4 regions of the Streptomyces sp. NPDC001002 genome follow, and region 1 is predicted to be linked to each of the others. Evidence: riboswitches for the same ligand, from Rfam matches in the RefSeq annotation. Region 1 holds a riboswitch; each other region holds the start of a gene.
The links. Region 1 has a riboswitch for cyclic di-AMP ahead of ACWDR3_RS26475 (M23 family metallopeptidase). Riboswitches for the same ligand answer to the same signal wherever they lie in the genome.
Positions count from the first base shown of each region.

Region 2: it holds a riboswitch for cyclic di-AMP, as region 1 does, so the genes downstream of both, ACWDR3_RS25265 (C40 family peptidase) here and ACWDR3_RS26475 (M23 family metallopeptidase) in region 1, are expected to answer to the same signal.
Region 3: it holds a riboswitch for cyclic di-AMP, as region 1 does, so the genes downstream of both, ACWDR3_RS20120 (transglycosylase SLT domain-containing protein) here and ACWDR3_RS26475 (M23 family metallopeptidase) in region 1, are expected to answer to the same signal.
Region 4: it holds a riboswitch for cyclic di-AMP, as region 1 does, so the genes downstream of both, ACWDR3_RS39375 (transglycosylase family protein) here and ACWDR3_RS26475 (M23 family metallopeptidase) in region 1, are expected to answer to the same signal.

Region 1 is NZ_JBSFLV010000062.1:31,477-35,679, forward strand. It holds gene ACWDR3_RS26470 (alpha-galactosidase) at 1-1,258, shown strand, start outside; cyclic di-AMP (ydaO/yuaA leader) riboswitch at 1,565-1,736, shown strand; gene ACWDR3_RS26475 (M23 family metallopeptidase) at 1,739-2,740, shown strand; gene ACWDR3_RS26480 (SGNH/GDSL hydrolase family protein) at 3,007-3,792, shown strand; gene ACWDR3_RS26485 (TetR/AcrR family transcriptional regulator) at 3,904-4,203, opposite strand, start outside.
Region 2 is NZ_JBSFLV010000057.1:52,901-57,103, forward strand. It holds gene ACWDR3_RS25250 (beta-L-arabinofuranosidase domain-containing protein) at 1-428, shown strand, start outside; gene ACWDR3_RS25255 (LysR family substrate-binding domain-containing protein) at 499-1,308, opposite strand; gene ACWDR3_RS25260 (DUF5997 family protein) at 1,367-1,756, shown strand; cyclic di-AMP (ydaO/yuaA leader) riboswitch at 1,977-2,151, shown strand; gene ACWDR3_RS25265 (C40 family peptidase) at 2,160-3,773, shown strand; gene ACWDR3_RS25270 (TetR/AcrR family transcriptional regulator) at 3,911-4,203, shown strand, end outside.
Region 3 is NZ_JBSFLV010000041.1:12,195-16,397, forward strand. It holds gene ACWDR3_RS20110 (LacI family DNA-binding transcriptional regulator) at 1-274, shown strand, start outside; gene ACWDR3_RS20115 (HAD family hydrolase) at 363-1,178, shown strand; gene ACWDR3_RS20120 (transglycosylase SLT domain-containing protein) at 1,290-1,772, opposite strand; cyclic di-AMP (ydaO/yuaA leader) riboswitch at 1,776-1,939, opposite strand; gene ACWDR3_RS20125 (CocE/NonD family hydrolase) at 2,211-4,203, opposite strand, start outside.
Region 4 is NZ_JBSFLV010000146.1:17,992-22,194, forward strand. It holds gene ACWDR3_RS39365 (cytochrome P450 family protein) at 1-575, shown strand, start outside; gene ACWDR3_RS39370 (transglycosylase family protein) at 768-1,730, shown strand; cyclic di-AMP (ydaO/yuaA leader) riboswitch at 1,946-2,113, shown strand; gene ACWDR3_RS39375 (transglycosylase family protein) at 2,118-2,819, shown strand; partial or broken gene eno (phosphopyruvate hydratase) at 3,137-4,203, shown strand, end outside.

The sequences.
Region 1 (4,203 bases):
CTTCGGCGGCGCGAGCCGCGCCTGGCACGCCTACCAGCGCGCGTACGTCATCCCGGACGCGGACCGGGACCGGCCCGTGCTGTTCAACTCCTGGGAGGCCACCGAGTTCGACATCTCCGAGGAGCAGCAGGGCACCCTCGCCCGGCAGGCCGCGGCGATCGGCGTCGAGCTCTTCGTGGTCGACGACGGCTGGTTCGGCAAGCGCGTCAACGACCGGGCCGGACTCGGCGACTGGACGCCCAACCCCGACCGCTTCCCCGGGGGCCTCAAGCCGCTCGCCGACGAGGTGCACGCGCTCGGCATGCAGTTCGGCATCTGGGTCGAGCCCGAGATGGTCAACGCGGACAGCGACCTGTACCGCGCGCACCCCGACTGGGTGCAGTTCCAACCGGGACGAAAGCGGACGGAGTTCCGCAATCAGCTCGTACTCAACCTGGCCCGGCCGGACGTCCAGGAGTACCTCTGGGAGAAGCTCGACGCCATCCTCTCCAGCGCCCCGATCGACTACGTCAAGTGGGACTTCAACCGCTGCTTCACCGACGCGGGCTGGCCCGGCGAGGCGTACCCGCAGCGGCTGTGGATCGACCACGTGCGCGCGCTGTACGCCCTGTTGGACCGGCTGCGGGCGGCCCACCCGGGGGTCTCCTTCGAGTCCTGCTCGGGCGGCGGCGGCAGGATCGACCTCGGGATCATGAGCCGTACGGACGAGGTGTGGACCTCGGACAACACCGACCCGCTGGACCGGCTCGCCATCCAGCACGGCTTCACCCAGATCCACCCCGCGCGCGTGATGGCCGCCTGGGTCACCGACAGCCCCAACACCCAGCTCAACGACCGGGTCAGCTCGCTGCGCTTCCGGTTCGTGAGCTCCATGGCGGGCGTGCTGGGGGTCGGCGGAGACCTCGCCAAGTGGTCCGAGGAGGAGCTGGCCGAGGCGGGCGGCTGGGTGGCCCTCTACAAGGAGATCCGGCACATCGTGCAGCGCGGTGACCTTCACCGTCTGCGGGCCCCGCAGGGCGGGCTCAGTGCCGTCCAGTACGTGCTCGGGGACGAGACCGTGGTCCTGGCCTGGCTTCAGGCGCAGAGCTACGGCGAGCCCGTGCCGGCGGTGCGGCTGCGCGGACTGGACCCGACAGCGTCGTACGAATGCCTCGAAACGGGCGAAGTTCACAGGGGTGCCGTACTGCTGCATCACGGACTGCGGACCGGGCTGCGCGGCGACTTCGATGCGACGGTTCTCCGACTCCGTCGCATCTGACTCTTCTGTCCGAATTGGCGCCTTGGTTCGCCTTCGTTCCAACTCGCTCTGGAATAAGGCGGACTGGGGTGACGTCACGTGAGGAGCGTCATATCCGTGACCGTGCGTGGTTCTGCATGTCCACGTAATTCACGTGCTTTTCAAGGGTGTTTGTGCCTGGTGGCGGGTCCTTAATTCACGCAGGGTGACCGTGAATTCTCACAAGGGATCAAGAGAAACGTATTCACAGGGAACCTCTACTTGTTCCTTCGCGTCCTGGTCGCTTACGTTCGCCACCAATCCGGACGGACGCCCAATCCTGCCGCCGACCGGAGTCCGCTCAACTCACCCGTGAACGGCAGGAGCGGGGGACCCACAGGTACAACCGCCTGTTCCGGTCTCCGGAAGAGGCTTGGGGTAAAGCCGTGCCGAAAAGCGCGGCCGGGCATCTCCAGCTCGCACCCGACAGCTCACCTCGCAGGCGCCGGAGAGGAATTCGTCATGCCCGCGAAGGGTAAGCACCGTCGCCCCAAGTCCCAGCGCCTGACCCGCACCATCGCCGTCGCCGGCACCGGGGGCGCCGCGCTCGCCCTCCCGCTGATGGGGGCCACCGGCGCCCACGCGGCCACCTCCGAATCGGCTTCCCAGGGCGTTTCGGAAAAGGCCGTCCAGTCGCTTCCGGCCGCCGAGAATGCGTCGGTCCAGCAGAAGTCGACGGCACAGAAGTCCGCCAAGAAGAGCACAGCCAACACCCAAGGTGTGCGCACCTATTCGGTGCGATCCGGTGACTGGCTGGCGAAGATCGCCGACGAGGAGAACGTCACCGGCGGCTGGCAGAAGCTCTACTCGGACAACCGTGAGGCGGTCGGCGACGACCCGTCGCTCATCCACCCCGGCCTGAAGCTCACGCTCGGCAAGAAGGCCGCGACCGGCACCACCGACTCGTCGCCCTCTTCCTCGTCCTCTTCTTCGTCGTCCTCGAAGAATTCGGGCTCGTCGTCCTCGAAGGACTCCTCCTCGAAGAGTTCCTCCTCGGACAGCCAGGCCTCCTCGAACTCGACGAGCACGCAGTCCGCCGACTCCGCGAGCTCCAGCGGCTACACCCTCCCGGTCACCGGTGCCACCATCGGCACCGGCTACCGCGTGGCCGGCAGTATGTGGTCCAGCGGCTACCACACGGGCGTCGACTTCGTCGTCCCGACCGGCACCTCGCTCAAGGCCGTCGCCGCGGGCACGGTCGTCTCCGCGGGCTGGGGCGGCGCGTACGGCAACCAGGTCGTCATCAAGCTGAACGACGGCTACTACGCCCAGTACGCCCACCTCTCGCAGCTCTCCGTCTCGGCCGGCCAGACCGTGACCGAGGGCCAGCAGGTCGGCCTCTCCGGCGCGACCGGCAACGTGACCGGACCGCACCTGCACTTCGAGATCCGTACGACCCCGGACTACGGGTCCGACGTGGACCCGGTCGCCTACCTCCGTACGAAGGGTGTCGCCGTCGGCTGACGCGCCCCCTGAACCACCTGCCTGACACGCTGCCGAAGGCCGGATCCCGATCCCCGGGTCCGGCCTTCGGTGTGACGTGGTGCCGCCTTCGGCAGGGCGTTCCAGCCGTCAACAGCCGTGGCCGGAAAGCTATTCCTGGTTTGGTGAACACTTTAGGAGTGGCTTATCTCACCGCACGTCAACCCCTTCCTACGGTCGCGTAGGTCACATTCGAAGGTGAATCATGTTCGCTTGTGGCAGACGATTCGAAGAATGACAGCAGATCAGTGATCGGGTCGTACGTTGCGGTGGGGGACAGCTTCACCGAAGGCGTCGGCGACCCCGGCCCCGACGGGGCGATGGTCGGTTGGGCCGACCGGTTCGCGGTACTGCTCGCGGACCGGGAGCCCGAGGGCCACTTCACGTACAACAACCTCGCCGTACGCGGAAAGCTGCTCGACCAGATCGTGGCGGACCAGCTTCCGCAGGCGCTCGAACTCGCCCCGGACCTGATCTCCTTCAGCGCCGGCGGCAACGACATCATCCGGCCCGGCACCGACCCCGACGAGGTCGCCGAGCGGTTCGAGCTGGCGATCGCCCGGCTCACCGAGTCGGCCGGCACCGTCCTGGTGACGACCGGCTTCGACACCCGAGGCGTCCCCGTGCTCAAGCATCTGCGCGGCAAGATCGCCACCTACAACGGACATGTGCGCGCGGTCGCCGACCGGTACGGCTGTCCCGTGCTCGACCTGTGGTCCCTCAAGACCGTCCAGGACCGCCGGGCCTGGGACGACGACCGGCTGCACCTCTCGCCCGAGGGGCACACGCGCGTGGCGCTGCGCGCGGGCCAGGTGCTCGGTCTGGAGGTACCGGCCGACCCGGACCAGGCCTGGCCCCCGCTGCCGCCCCGCGGCACCCTGGAGGTCCGGCGGGACGACGTGCACTGGGCGCGCGAGTACCTGGTGCCGTGGATCGGACGGCGGCTGCGCGGCGAGTCGTCGGGCGACCACGTCACGGCGAAGGGCGCGCTGTCCCCGGACGACATCAAGTCGCGGATCGCCCGGGTGGCTTGACGGGTGCCAGCGGTGTGGGCCGTGCCGACCTGAAACGGCGCGGCCCACACCGCTGGAGTATCGAGGCGATCGACCCCGCGGTGGCGGGGTGACCGGGGGAGAGGGTGGCTCTCAGCGGTCGGACGCGGTCAACGCCTCCTGCGCGAGACCCAGTTCCCGGGCCACCGCCTCGTCCACCCACTCCTGCGCCCGCGCCCGCGGCACCGCGCCGGGGTACGACGTCAGCTGGACGGCGAGCCCGTCGAGCAGGGCCGTGAGGCGCAGAGCCGTGCCGTGCGGGTCGGGGCAGTGGAACTCGCCGGCGGCGACGCCCTCCGCGATGACCTCGGCGAGCGCGGCCTTCCACTGCCGGTCCAGGTCCCGGGTGACCTCCCGCAGCGCGGGCTCGCGCAGCGCCGCCGCCCAGCCCTC
Region 2 (4,203 bases), on a different contig from region 1:
TGAACCTGGTTGCCCGCAACTCGGCCACGGACTACCTGGAGTTGGGCCTCTACCGAAACGCCGGTCTCTCGGGTGACCTGCTGCCGTCCCTCGCCCCCGTGACCGGCAAGCCCCTCCACTACACGTTGGACGGCGTCGAGTTCGCCCCCTTCTTCGAGGGGACGGAGGATCCGACCCACGCATACTTCAGGCGGTCGGAACCGAGGGTTGTGTTCGGGAACACCGACTCCGGGGTCGCCAATCCGGCGAAGGCCGACGGCACGACGCTGTTGGACGAGATCTGGGCCGGTGCGCCGTTCGGGGGCAAGAGAGCGATTGTCGCGCGGGTGCGGTCGACGGTGGAGGCGTGGGTGGCGGGCGGGCTGCTGAGCGGGGGTGACGGGGCGAAGGTCGTCGGCACGGCGGAGAGGGCTGTGTTCGCGCCCTGAGCGCAGAAGGCTGCATTCGCGCCCTGAGCGAAGGGGGCTGGGCGCGCCCTAGGTGGAGACGATCAGGAGCCTAGGACCGACCGCGGGGCTTGCCCCGCTTGCCGCCACCCTTGGCTCCGCCTCCCTTGGCTCCGCCACTCCTGCTGCCGCCACCCGCGGCACCCCGGCCGCCCCGACCCGTCGGCTTCGAGGGCGTCGCCGGCTTGCGGCGGGCCGTGGTCGGCTCGGCTCGCTTCGTCTTCGGCTCGGGGTCGGCGGTCTTGCGGCCCCGAGAGCTGTTGGCTGTGCGGCCGCGGACGATGCCGATGAAGTCCTCGACCAGGTCGGTGGTGGCGTCCTCGGGCCAGGCGAGGGCCACGCTCGACTCAGGGGCGTCCACGACCGTGCGATAGGTGAGGTCCTTGCGGTGGTGGAGCCGGGCCAAGGATTGGGGCACGATCAGCAGCCCCACGCCCGCCGCCACCAGCTCGACCGCGTCGGCGGTGGTCACGGGGCGCTCGAAGCCGGGCTCCCCGGGCGGCTGGTCCCACTCGAAGACGTCGTCCAGGGGGTGGAAGAGGACCTCGTCGGCGAGATCGCCCACGGTCACCTCCTCCACGGCCGTGATCACGTGGTCCTTGGGGATCACGACGACCGTCGTCTCGGTGTAGAGGGGGATCGCGCTGAGGAACGTACGGTCGACCGGCAGCCGTACGAACGCCGCGTCCGCCTCACCCGCCCTCAGCAGTTCGGGCGCCTCGGCGGCCTCGACCTGGTGGAGCGTGAGGGGGACGTCGGGCAGGCGCTCGTTCCAGACCCGCACCCACTTGGCGGGGGTCACGCCCGGGACGTATGCCAACCGGAACGTGGGGGATGTCTCGGGGTCCGCGGAGCCTGTCACCCCGCCAGATTACCGTCCGTGGTCGGCGGCCTCTCACACGATCGATACCCTGGACAGCATGAAGTCGCAGCAGAGCACCCAGACCATGAAGCCCGCCACGGCGGCGAAGAAGCTGGGTGTGTACCTCGAAGCCACCCCCGCCGAGTTCCGCGAGGGCGATGTCTCGCGCGCCACGCTCGACGAGCTCCAGGCGAATCCGCCCGAGTGGCTGCGCGAGCTGCGGGCCAACGGTCCGCACCCGCGTCCGGTGGTCGCGGCGAAGCTGGGGATCTCCATCTCGGGTCTCGCCCGCGGCGGTATCACCGAGGCGCTCACCACCGAGCAGATCGAGGCCATCAAGCAGGACGGGCCCGAGTGGCTGGAGAAGGAGCGCGCCACCCAGGCCGAGGTCCGCAAGGAAGCGGCACGCCTCAAGCAGCGGGACGCGGAGCGCGAAGCCGGTTCCTGAGTCGAGGGTCTTCCGACTCAGGCTCGCTGACCGCGTTCCGGCGACGGTGAGTCGTCGGCCGGGGTCTGTGTGTACACGGAAACCAGATCTGACGGCCCATTAAGACGAAGGTCACAAAAGCGTATCGGACATATCGCGCTTCAACCTTCACACAGGGCACACAAGTTGGTTAAGTTGATTCTCAGGTCGCATGACTCCCTCCGGCGGACCCCGTCGGGTCGCGCGACCTCCGCTGAGTCCGGTGCGCCGCTGTGGCAGCCGGAGCCGGGGACCCAACCGACACATGGGGTGAATCGGCCCAACTGCCCCTCGGGGCAACGGCCGTAGGGCATGCCTTCCGGAATCGATCGCCCGAACCCGACAGCTAACTCGGTAGGCGGAGTACGGAAGGAGTACGGCTCCCATGGCGCCGGAACGAATGCCGCGCGCGGGAGGCTTCGGCCAGCCCGGCATGCGCAACTCCGCTTTGGCGACGGCGGCCCTCACCTCGGTGGCCGTGTTCTCGCAGGCCGCCGACGCCGCGCCCCAGGCCGCCGATGAAGCGCCGAGCCGCGAAGAGGTCCAGCAGCGGGTCAGCACCCTGTACGACCGGGCCGAGAGCGACACCGGAAACTTCAACGCGACCCGCGCGATGACCGCGGGCACCCGTGGCCGGGGCCCCTCGACCGGCAGCATCCCGCGCCAGACCTCGGACCCCGACCTCGACAATGTCGCCCGGCGCTGGTTCGACGCGGCACGCAACTCGGTGGGCCCGACCATTCCGGCGGTGCTGCCGGCCGACCGGATGCCCGCCCGCCCGGCCGTACCCCGGCCCGCGCGCCCGGCCGACGACCTCATCGAGCGCAAGCGTGACGTGCCCGAGCTGCCCGCGGGCCCCACCGGCCGCCCGATCGCGGAACTGCCGGCCGGCCCGGTCGCGGAGCTGACCGCGGGCCCCGCCCCGGCGCTGACGGGCCGCGCCGTGGCCGCCCTGCCCGCCGCGTCCACGCCCCGCCCCGAACTCCAGCCCGCGGTCCTGCGAGGACTGCCCCCGGCGGCCCCGGCCACACCCACCCGCCAGGTCGCGCTGCGGACGGCCAAGGAGCGCAACCAGCGCAAGCTCGCCGCGGCCCGTGAGCTGTTCGCCCGGTACACCGGCCGGCGGAGTGCCCCTGCCCTGGCGATCGAGGCCGCGCCCGCTCCGGCCGCCGCCCCGTGGTCCGACTCGGCGCAGCAGGCCCAGCGCAGGGCCGAGGAGGAGTGGCGACTGCGGCAGCCGAGCGTCCTGGACACCGGGGTACCGGCCGCCCAGACCTGGCAGCCCACCGCCTACGACACCGGCGCGATACCCGCCCAGACGTGGCAGTCCAACACCTACGACACCGGGACGATACCCGCGCAGTCCTGGCAGTCCGGCGCCCCGGACACCGGCGCGGCACCGGCCCAGAGCTGGCAGCCCAGCGTCTACGACACGGGGGCAGTGCCCTCGCAGTCCTGGCAGCCCAGCGTCCTCGACACCGGCGCGATACCCGCCCAGAACTGGCAGCCCAGCGTGCTGGACACCGGGGTACCGGCTGCCCAGGCCTGGCAGCCCACCGCCTACGACACCGGCGCCGTGCCCGCGCAGAACTGGCAGCCGAGCGTCCTCGACACCGGTATCCCCGCCGCCCCCGCCGTCGGCAGCAAGGCCGAGCGGGCGATCGCCTTCGCCCGGGCACAGATCGGCAGGCCGTGCGTCTGGGGCGCGATCGGTCCGGGCTCGTACGACGACTCGGGTCTCACCCAGACCGCCTGGAAGTCCGCGGGGGTCGCGCTGCCGCGCGCCGCGCAGGAGCAGGCGAGCGCCGGTACGGTCGTGCCCCTCGCCGAGAGCCGGCCCGGGGACCTGATCTTCTACAACGACAACTTCAGCCACGTCGGCATCTACACCGGCGACGGCATGATGGTCCACGCCCCGGGCCCCGGCACCTGCGTGCGCGAGGAATCCGTCTACTACGCCGGGGAGGCCGCGGTCCGCATCGCCGTGCGTCCCGTCTGACCTCCACCGGCACGCACAGGTCGACCGACACCTCCACTCAGCCACTCCCCCGTCCGGCTATATCGTGCAGGCATTTGCCTAAATGGTTTAGGTAAACGCATACTCGACAGCGCCGAACCCCGACGGGAGGAGTGGCTGTGGTGCGTGCGGGACTGTCCGCGGAGCGGCTGGCGCGGGCGGGTGCCGAGCTGGCCGACGAGGTCGGCTTCGAGCACGTGACCGTCTCGGCGCTCGCGCGGCGCTTCGACGTCAAGGTGGCGAGCCTGTACTCGCATGTGAAGAGCTCGCAGGACCTCAAGACCAGGATCGCGCTGCTCGCCCTGGAGGAGATGGCCGACCGGGCCGCCACGGCGCTCGCGGGGCGGGCCGGCAAGGACGCCCTGGTCGCGCTGGCGAACGTCTACCGCGACTACGCCCGCGCGCACCCCGG
Region 3 (4,203 bases), on a different contig from region 1:
CATCGACGCGGTGTTCGTGGCCTCCGACCTCATGGCCCTCGGCGTCGTCAACACCCTTCAGCAGTCCGGCCGTTCGGTCCCCGATGACATCGCTGTCGGCGGCTTCGACGACTCGGCCGCGGCCACCGCGGGCACCCCGGCGCTCACCACCATGCGCCAGCCCTACGACCGCATCAGCGCCGAGATGGTCCGCATGCTGCTCGCGCAGATCGCCGGCGAGGACACGGCGGGGGTGCTGCTGCCGACGGAGTTGGTGATCAGGGAGTCGGCGTGACCCGAACTCCGGTTGTCCACGCACATGTAGTCAGCAACCGTCCGGTTCGCGTCGAGTTAGCCGGGCTTTCCATCCGTATTCTCTGATCATGGCCGCACCCCTCGCATATTCACTCATCGCCACGGATCTGGACGGCACCCTGCTCCGGGGCGACGACACCCTCTCCGACCGGTCTCTCGCCGCGCTCGCGCGGGCGGTCGGCGCCGGGGCCCGCCATCTCGTCGTGACCGGACGGCCGGCCCCGAGAGTGCGACCGCTCCTCGACGACCTGGGGAGCAGGGGGCTCGCGGTGTGCGGGCAGGGCGCGCAGGTGTACGACGCCGGCGCGGACCGGCTGCTCTGGTCGGTCACCCTGGACCGGGAGTTGGCCGAGACCGCGCTCGGCAAGATCGAGGCGGAGGTCGGGCAGGTGTACGCGGCCGTGGACCAGGACGGCGTCGACGGACTCACGCTCATCGAACCCGGCTACCTCATGCCGCACCCCACCCTGCCCGCCGTCCAGGTCGGCCGCCGCGACGACCTGTGGCACGAACCGATCAGCAAGGTGCTGCTGCGCCATCCCGACCTGTCCGACGACGAGTTGGCCACGACGGCCCGCACAGTGGTGGGTTCACTGGCCACCGTCACCATGTCGGGACCCGGCACCGTCGAACTCCAGCCATGCGGCGTCACCAAGGCGACCGGCCTCGCCCTGGCCGCCCGCCACCTGGGCCTGGGCCCGCACGAGACGATCGCCTTCGGCGACATGCCCAACGACATCCCCATGTTCGACTGGGCCGCCCACGGAGTGGCCATGGCCAACGCCCACCCCGAACTCAAGGCGGTGGCAGACGAGGTGACGACGTCGAACGAGGACGACGGCATCGCCGTAGTCCTGGAACGACTATTCCCACAGCGCCCCTGATAGGCCCGAAGGGCCTTCAGGGGCGCGGGGAACTGCGCGACCAGCCACGACGGCGCCGCAGCCGCAAACGAACACATCGCGGCACTTCCCATCGCGGCCGATCCGACGGAGTCAGTACGCCCCGTAGACGTTGTCGATCGAGCCGTAAACCGCCGCCGCGTAGTTGCAGGCCGCCGTGATGTTCGCGACCGGGTCGTACGGGTCGAAGGACGTGCCGGCCACGTGGTACGCGGCGAAGGTCGGGTCGATCACCTGGAGCAGGCCCTTGGACGGGGTGCCGGCCACCGCGTTGGAGTCCCAGTTGTTGATGGCGTACTGATTGCCGGACGACTCACGGATCACGTTGCGGTAGATGCCGTCGTACGTGCCCGGGATCCCGTTCTGCGCCATGACCTGGAGCGAGGCGCGGATCCAGCCGTCGAGGGTGTTGGAGTACCCCAGCGACGCGGCGGTCACCGTCGACGAGGGAGCCGCGGACGCGGTGGTCGCGCCGATGACGGGGAGGGCGAGCACCGCGGCCCCCGTGCCGAGCACGGCGAGCTTGCGGGCGAGGCGGGAGTTGCGGCTGCGACGGTGCTGAGCGGATGCAGGCATGACGAGGTTCCTCTCCGTCGCCTGCGAGGTGAGCTGTCGGGTTCGGGCTGGGAGGTGCCCGGCCACGCCCTTGCGGACGCGACTTAACCCCAAGCCGTCCCGGTCGCGCTGACCGGTCCGGCGACTTACCTGGGTCCCCCGCTCCTGCCGTGCGGTGAGTTCGTGACTGGGATGCCGGGCGGCGGCAGGATTCGGCGTTCCACCCGACAGGGCGGGAACGTATGCGAGAGCACATGTCCGGAACAAGTACCGGATTCACACATCGACCCTATTGACCTTGGTCTGAGGCCTATGGGGCGCTTGATCCTTTGCGCCTGCCAAGAGTCAACTGGCAAGCGGCGGAAGGAGAAACGCCGACATGTCGGGGCACAGGGCATACACAGAAACGCGTGACCCAAGTCACGGCAGGATTAAGAACGGCAAAACGGGCATTCATCCTCAACTGGCAGTTCTCGGAATCCTCTTCTCCCAGGTCCGATGAAAGATCACCTCACCGCCTTCGGTGCAGATCACCTCATTCGAGGTAATAAATTCCGTTTCGTCGCACGTAATCTCCGACCGGGTGCGCACGGTGGTGTCCCAGGCCTGCTCCGGCCGATGCAGCCGGATCGACCAGTCGGACCGCGTACGCGCCGACAACGGATCCGACTCGTCGATCGTGTACGTCTCCAGCGCGTCCTCGGTGAACTCCAACCCGTCCGGATACACCCGGGTCCCGCCGTACCGCGGGTCCACCTCCAGCCGCCACTCACCCTTCGCGACATCCCGCACGACCACCCGCTCGGGCCGCGGCTCGTCCAACGTGGCCGGGTAGTTGACCCCGAGCGGCTCGGCCTCCTCGGGCCCCTCGAAGCGAATGCCGTCCGTCGATTCCCGTTCCCGCACCGGGAGTTCGAGCGCGCTGCCCTCCGGGTCCATCGTGAAGCCGGCCGCCGACTCCGGCTGGGGCCAGATCCACGGCCAGTACGCCGAGGACACCGCGAGCCGGATGCGATGCCCGGCCGGGACGGCGTACCCGATGCCGTTCAGCTCGAAGGTCACGTCCTCCACCGCGCCCGGCGTCCAGGGCACCGCCCGCTCCCGGCCGAACCGCGCCGACAGATTCAGCACCCCGCGCGTGATCAGCGTCGACGCTCCGTCCGGCGCCACATCGCACAGCCGGGCGATCACCTGCCCCCGCGCCACCTCCGAGGTCAGCCGCAACCGCACCCTCGGCCGCCCCAGCACCCAGGTCTCCGCCGGCACCTCGAACTCGAAGCACGCCGAGCGCGCGTCCTCGTCCCGCTGGTCCGGCGGCAGATCGGCGTCGTTCCCGAAGGGGAAGAACCGGCCCGCGTCCACCCCCGTGTGCATGGGCGACCGCACGATCGCGGGTGCGCCACGCAGCCCGTACGTCGTCGTCTTGACGTGCGGCGAGGGCCAGGCCGGCTCGCCGACCCAGCGGCCGGGCAGGGTCTCGTAGACCGTGGCCGGCGGGTGCGCGTCGCTGACGTAGGAGCGCAGCAGGGGGTCGGCCATGACGCCGGTGTCCTTGCCCTTCAGCCAGTGGTCCCACCAGCGCAGGGTCTCCTGGAGGAAGCCGATCGCCGGGCCCGGCGGCAGGCCGCGGTCCGGGTACTGGTGGGACCAGGGGCCGATCAGCCCCCGTACCCGGTCCGCCGGAAGGTGCTCGACGAGCCGCAGCACGGTGTCGCGGTACGGGTCGTGCCAGCCGCCCACCGCCAGGACGGCCGCGTCGATCGCGCCGTAGTCCTCGCAGACGCTGCCGTGCCGCCAGTAGTCGTCCCGGGTCTGGTGGGCGAGCCAGGTGTGGATGAAGGGGTCGACGGCCTCCAGGCGTTTGAGCCACATGTCCCGCCATTCCTCGCCCACATGGAGCGGGTCCGGCGGGCGGGAGACGAAGGCGAGCATGGTCGCCGCCCACGCGTGCATGTCGACGGCGAGGGCGGAACCACCCATGTAGTGCACGTCGTTGTCATAACGGTCGTCCGTGGAGCAGACGGTGACGACCGCCTTGAGCGGCTCGGGTGCGAGGGCCGCCAGCTGGAGGGAGTTGAAGCCGCCCCAGGAGATGCCGAACATGCCCACCTTGCCGTCGCACCAGGGCTGCGCGGCAAGCCAGTTGACCACTTCCACCCCGTCGGCCAGCTCGGTCGCCGAGTACTCGTCACCCGGCATGCCCTCGCTGTTGCCGTGCCCGCGCACGTCGACCCGGACGGAGGCGTAGCCGTGCCCGGCGTACCAGGGGTGGCGCTGGGCGTCGCGGGGCGCGGTCCAGTCGGTCAGGCGGTACGGCAGGTATTCGAGGAGCGCCGGTACGGGCTCCTCGGTGAGCGGGCGCCATACGCGGGCGTACAACCGCGTTCCGTCGGGCAGCCGGACACGGAGGTCCTCGTGAGTCGTCTCGTACGGGAAGGACGTTCTGATGTGC
Region 4 (4,203 bases), on a different contig from region 1:
AGGGCGAGCACCTCACCGAGAACGAGGCCGCGGCGATGGCGTTCATCCTGCTCTTCGCCGGCTTCGAGACCACCGTCAACCTGATCGGCAACGGCACGTACGCCCTCCTCACCCACCCCGAGCAGCGCACCCTCCTCCAGGACTCCCTGGCCGCGGGCGAACGCGGTCTGCTGGAGACCGGCGTGGAGGAACTCCTGCGCTACGACGGCCCGGTGGAGCTGGCGACCTGGCGATTCGCCACGCAGCAACTCACCGTCGGCGGGCAGGACATCGCGGCCGGCGACCCCGTTCTCGTCGTCCTCGCGGCGGCCGACCGGGATCCGGAGCGGTTCGCCGAGCCCGACACCCTCGACCTCTCGCGCCGGGACAACCAGCACCTGGGGTACGGCCACGGCATCCACTACTGCCTCGGCGCGCCGCTCGCCCGGCTGGAGGGACAGACCGCGCTGGCCACGCTGCTGACCCGGCTGCCGGACCTCCGACTCGCCGTGGATCCGGCCGAGTTGAGATGGCGCGGGGGACTCATCATGCGTGGACTGCGCACGCTGCCGGTCGAGTTCACGCCACCCGGGTGACCGGATCGTCACTGTGCGGGCGCACGTGTCCACCTGCGCAAACATGACGCGCATTCAACTCTGTGATCTTCACGTGATCTACGCGGCATTAACTTGTGACAAGCAATGGACTGCCTATACGTTCACCGTTCAAGTGCGGTGCCCAGCACCATGCGTCGCACTCGTCACCACTGTCTTCTGAAAGGCCCCCGCATGCTCTCCGGGAACGGTCGTCACCGTCGCCCCCGCCAGGCTCCGGCCCTCCTCGTCGCGGCCGGTGTGACGGGCTCCGCCATCGCCATCCCGCTCCTCGGCGCGGTGAGCGCCAGCGCGGCCGACGGCACCACCTGGGACAAGGTGGCGAACTGCGAGACCGGCGGCTCCTGGAGCCAGAACGACGGGACCGGTTTCTACGGCGGCCTCAAGCTGTCGCAGGACGACTGGGAGCAGTACGGCGGTCTCGACTACGCCTCGCGCCCCGACCTGGCCAGCCGCAACCAGCAGATAGCCGTCGCCGAGAAGATCCTGGACGACCAGGGCGTGGGCGCGTTCCACACCTGCGGGCTGACCGCGGGACTGTCGGCGGACGACGGGTCGACCGACATCGACACCGGGATCCTGGACGACTCGTCCGACCCCTCCTCGGGCTCCTCGGACGGTTCCGGCTCCACCGGCCTGTCCAACACTCCCGGCGGCACGTCCGACGACTCGTCCTCGACGGACTCGTCCACATCGCCGTCGGCCTCACCTGACTCTTCGTCCGATTCCTCGACCAACCCTGACGAATCGGACGAGTACCTCTCGCCCTCCGACTCCCCGTCCGAGTCGGCGAGCGGTTCACAGGGAAGCGACAGTCCGTCGACAGATCGGGCGAAGGGTGACGACTCGGACAAGTCCGAGCAGGCCGTGGGCTCTTGGAGCCTGGTCGACACCGGCGCGATCGGCTCCGGCAAGCACCGCGGCGCCAGCGCCGACGAGGATGCGGTCGGCACCGACAAGGGAGGGTCCGCGCAGGGGTCGTACACCGTCCGTGGTGGTGACACTCTCGCCTCCATCGCCGACTCCCTTGGCCTGGACGGCGGGTGGCGTGCGCTCTACGCCGAGAACAAGCAGGCCATCGGCGCGAACCCGAACGACATCGCGGCCGGTCAGACCCTGAACCTTCCCGGCGAATAGGGTCGGACAAGGGCCGAACGGGACGAAAAGCGACGGGAGTTAACGACGGTCTTCGGACTGAATGTCCGGTTTGGTGAAAGTGTGGGATGACTCTCAGAAGCCCTGATCGTCTTTGAGTTTCCGCGGAATCCGTGTCTACGGTCATCACCGTTCGTCAACACGGACCCCGAATGCCGCAACGCCGAATCCTGCCAGCGGCCGTAGGGAACAGTCGTCGCTTCACAGCGCCGTAGGCAGGAGCGGGGGACCCAGGTAAGTGCCGGGCCCGGCAGACAGTGCCGGAACCGGCTTGGGGTGAAGTCGTGCGCCGAGAGACGCGCGGCCGGGCAACTCACACGGCCCGAACCCGACAGCTCACCTCGCAGGCGTCGGTGAGGGGATCTCCGCATGCTGTTTTCCAGCAAGGGCAAGCACCGTCGTCCGTCCAAGGCCACCCGCGTCGCCACGCTCGCCGGCGTGACCGGTGTCGCCATCGCCGCCCCGCTCATGGCGGCCGGCAACGCCTCCGCCGCCACCGCCTCCGAGTGGGACACCGTCGCCCAGTGCGAGTCCGGCGGCAACTGGTCCATCAACACCGGCAACGGCTACTTCGGCGGTCTGCAGTTCTCCGCCTCGACCTGGGCCGCCTACGGCGGTACCCAGTATGCGGCGCAGGCCAACCAGGCCAGCAAGGCGCAGCAGATCACCGTCGCCGAGAAGGTGCTCGCCTCCCAGGGCAAGGGCGCCTGGCCGGTCTGCGGCACGGGCCTGTCCGGTGCCACGTACAACGGCGGCAGCTCGTCGAACTCCTCCAGCTCCTCGAACAACAGCAGCTCTTCGAGCAGCGGCACCAGCACCCGCTCGAACGACTCGACCAGCACCTCCCGCTCCGCCGACCGTCCGGCCGCGAAGAAGACCGTCACCACCCCGACCGGCAAGAAGGTCAAGAAGGGCGACGGCGAGTACAAGGTCGTCAAGGGCGACACCCTCAGCACGATCGCCGAGAAGCACAAGGTCAAGGGCGGCTGGGAGAAGCTGTTCAAGCTGAACAAGGACATCGTCGAGGACGCGGACCTCATCTACCCGGGTCAGCAGCTGCACCTCAAGTGACAGCCGGACCCTGGGCCGGACCTCTGGTGACAGGGACCTGGTAGCTGAACCACAGCGGCCCGACAGCCGTGTCCTCCATCATGGATGACACGTGAGGGCCTCCCCCGTCCCCACGGACTCCCCGCCTCGGTGCGTGTTCCCCCGTACGCACCGGGGCGGGGTTCTTTTTGCCCCTCTGCTTTGTTTCGTTCGGAAACAATTTGCTCCCGGTTCTGTCCAAGGGGCGGCCCATCGGCTGGCTGTTCGCCCCGGGACGGTTAGGCTCGGTCTCGCAGAGCCATCGCGGCCCGCGTAGCCGCGTCACATTGAAGAAGGAGATGCTCGTGCCGTCCATCGACGTCGTCGTAGCCCGGGAAATCCTGGACTCCCGAGGCAACCCCACGGTCGAGGTCGAGGTCGGCCTCGACGACGGCAGCACGGGTCGTGCCGCCGTCCCCTCCGGCGCCTCCACGGGTGCCTTCGAGGCCATCGAGCTGCGTGACGGTGACCCCAACCGCTACCAGGGCAAGGGCGTCGAGAAGGCCGTCCTCGCCGTGATCGAGCAGATCGGCCCGGAGCTGGTCGGTTACGACGCCACCGAGCAGCGCCTGATCGACCAGGCGATGTTCGACCTGGACGCCACCGACAACAAGGGCTCGCTCGGCGCCAACGCCATCCTCGGCGTCTCCCTCGCCGTCGCGCACGCCGCCTCCGAGGCCAGCGACCTCCCGCTCTTCCGCTACCTGGGCGGCCCGAACGCGCACCTGCTGCCGGTGCCGATGATGAACATCCTGAACGGCGGCTCGCACGCCGACTCCAACGTGGACATCCAGGAGTTCATGATCGCCCCGATCGGCGCGGAGTCCTTCTCCGAGGCCCTGCGCTGGGGTGCCGAGGTCTACCACACCCTCAAGAAGGTCCTGAAGAACAAGGGCCTGTCCACCGGCCTCGGCGACGAGGGCGGCTTCGCCCCGAACCTGGACTCCAACCGCGCCGCGCTCGACCTCATCCTTGAGGCGATCAAGCAGGCCGGCTACATCCCGGGCGAGCAGATCGCGCTCGCGCTCGACGTCGCCGCGTCCGAGTTCTACAACGAGGGCAAGTACGACTTCGAGGGCAAGTCCCGCTCGGCCGCCGAGATGACCGAGTACTACGAGGAGCTCGTGGCGGCGTACCCGCTCGTCTCCATCGAGGACCCGCTGTACGAGGACGACTGGGCCGGCTGGAAGGTCCTCACCGACCGCCTCGGCGACAAGGTGCAGATCGTCGGCGACGACCTGTTCGTCACCAACCCGGAGCGCCTGGCCCGCGGCATCGAGGACGGCGCGGCCAACGCGCTGCTCGTCAAGGTGAACCAGATCGGCTCGCTCACCGAGACCCTGGACGCCGTCGAGCTGGCCCAGCG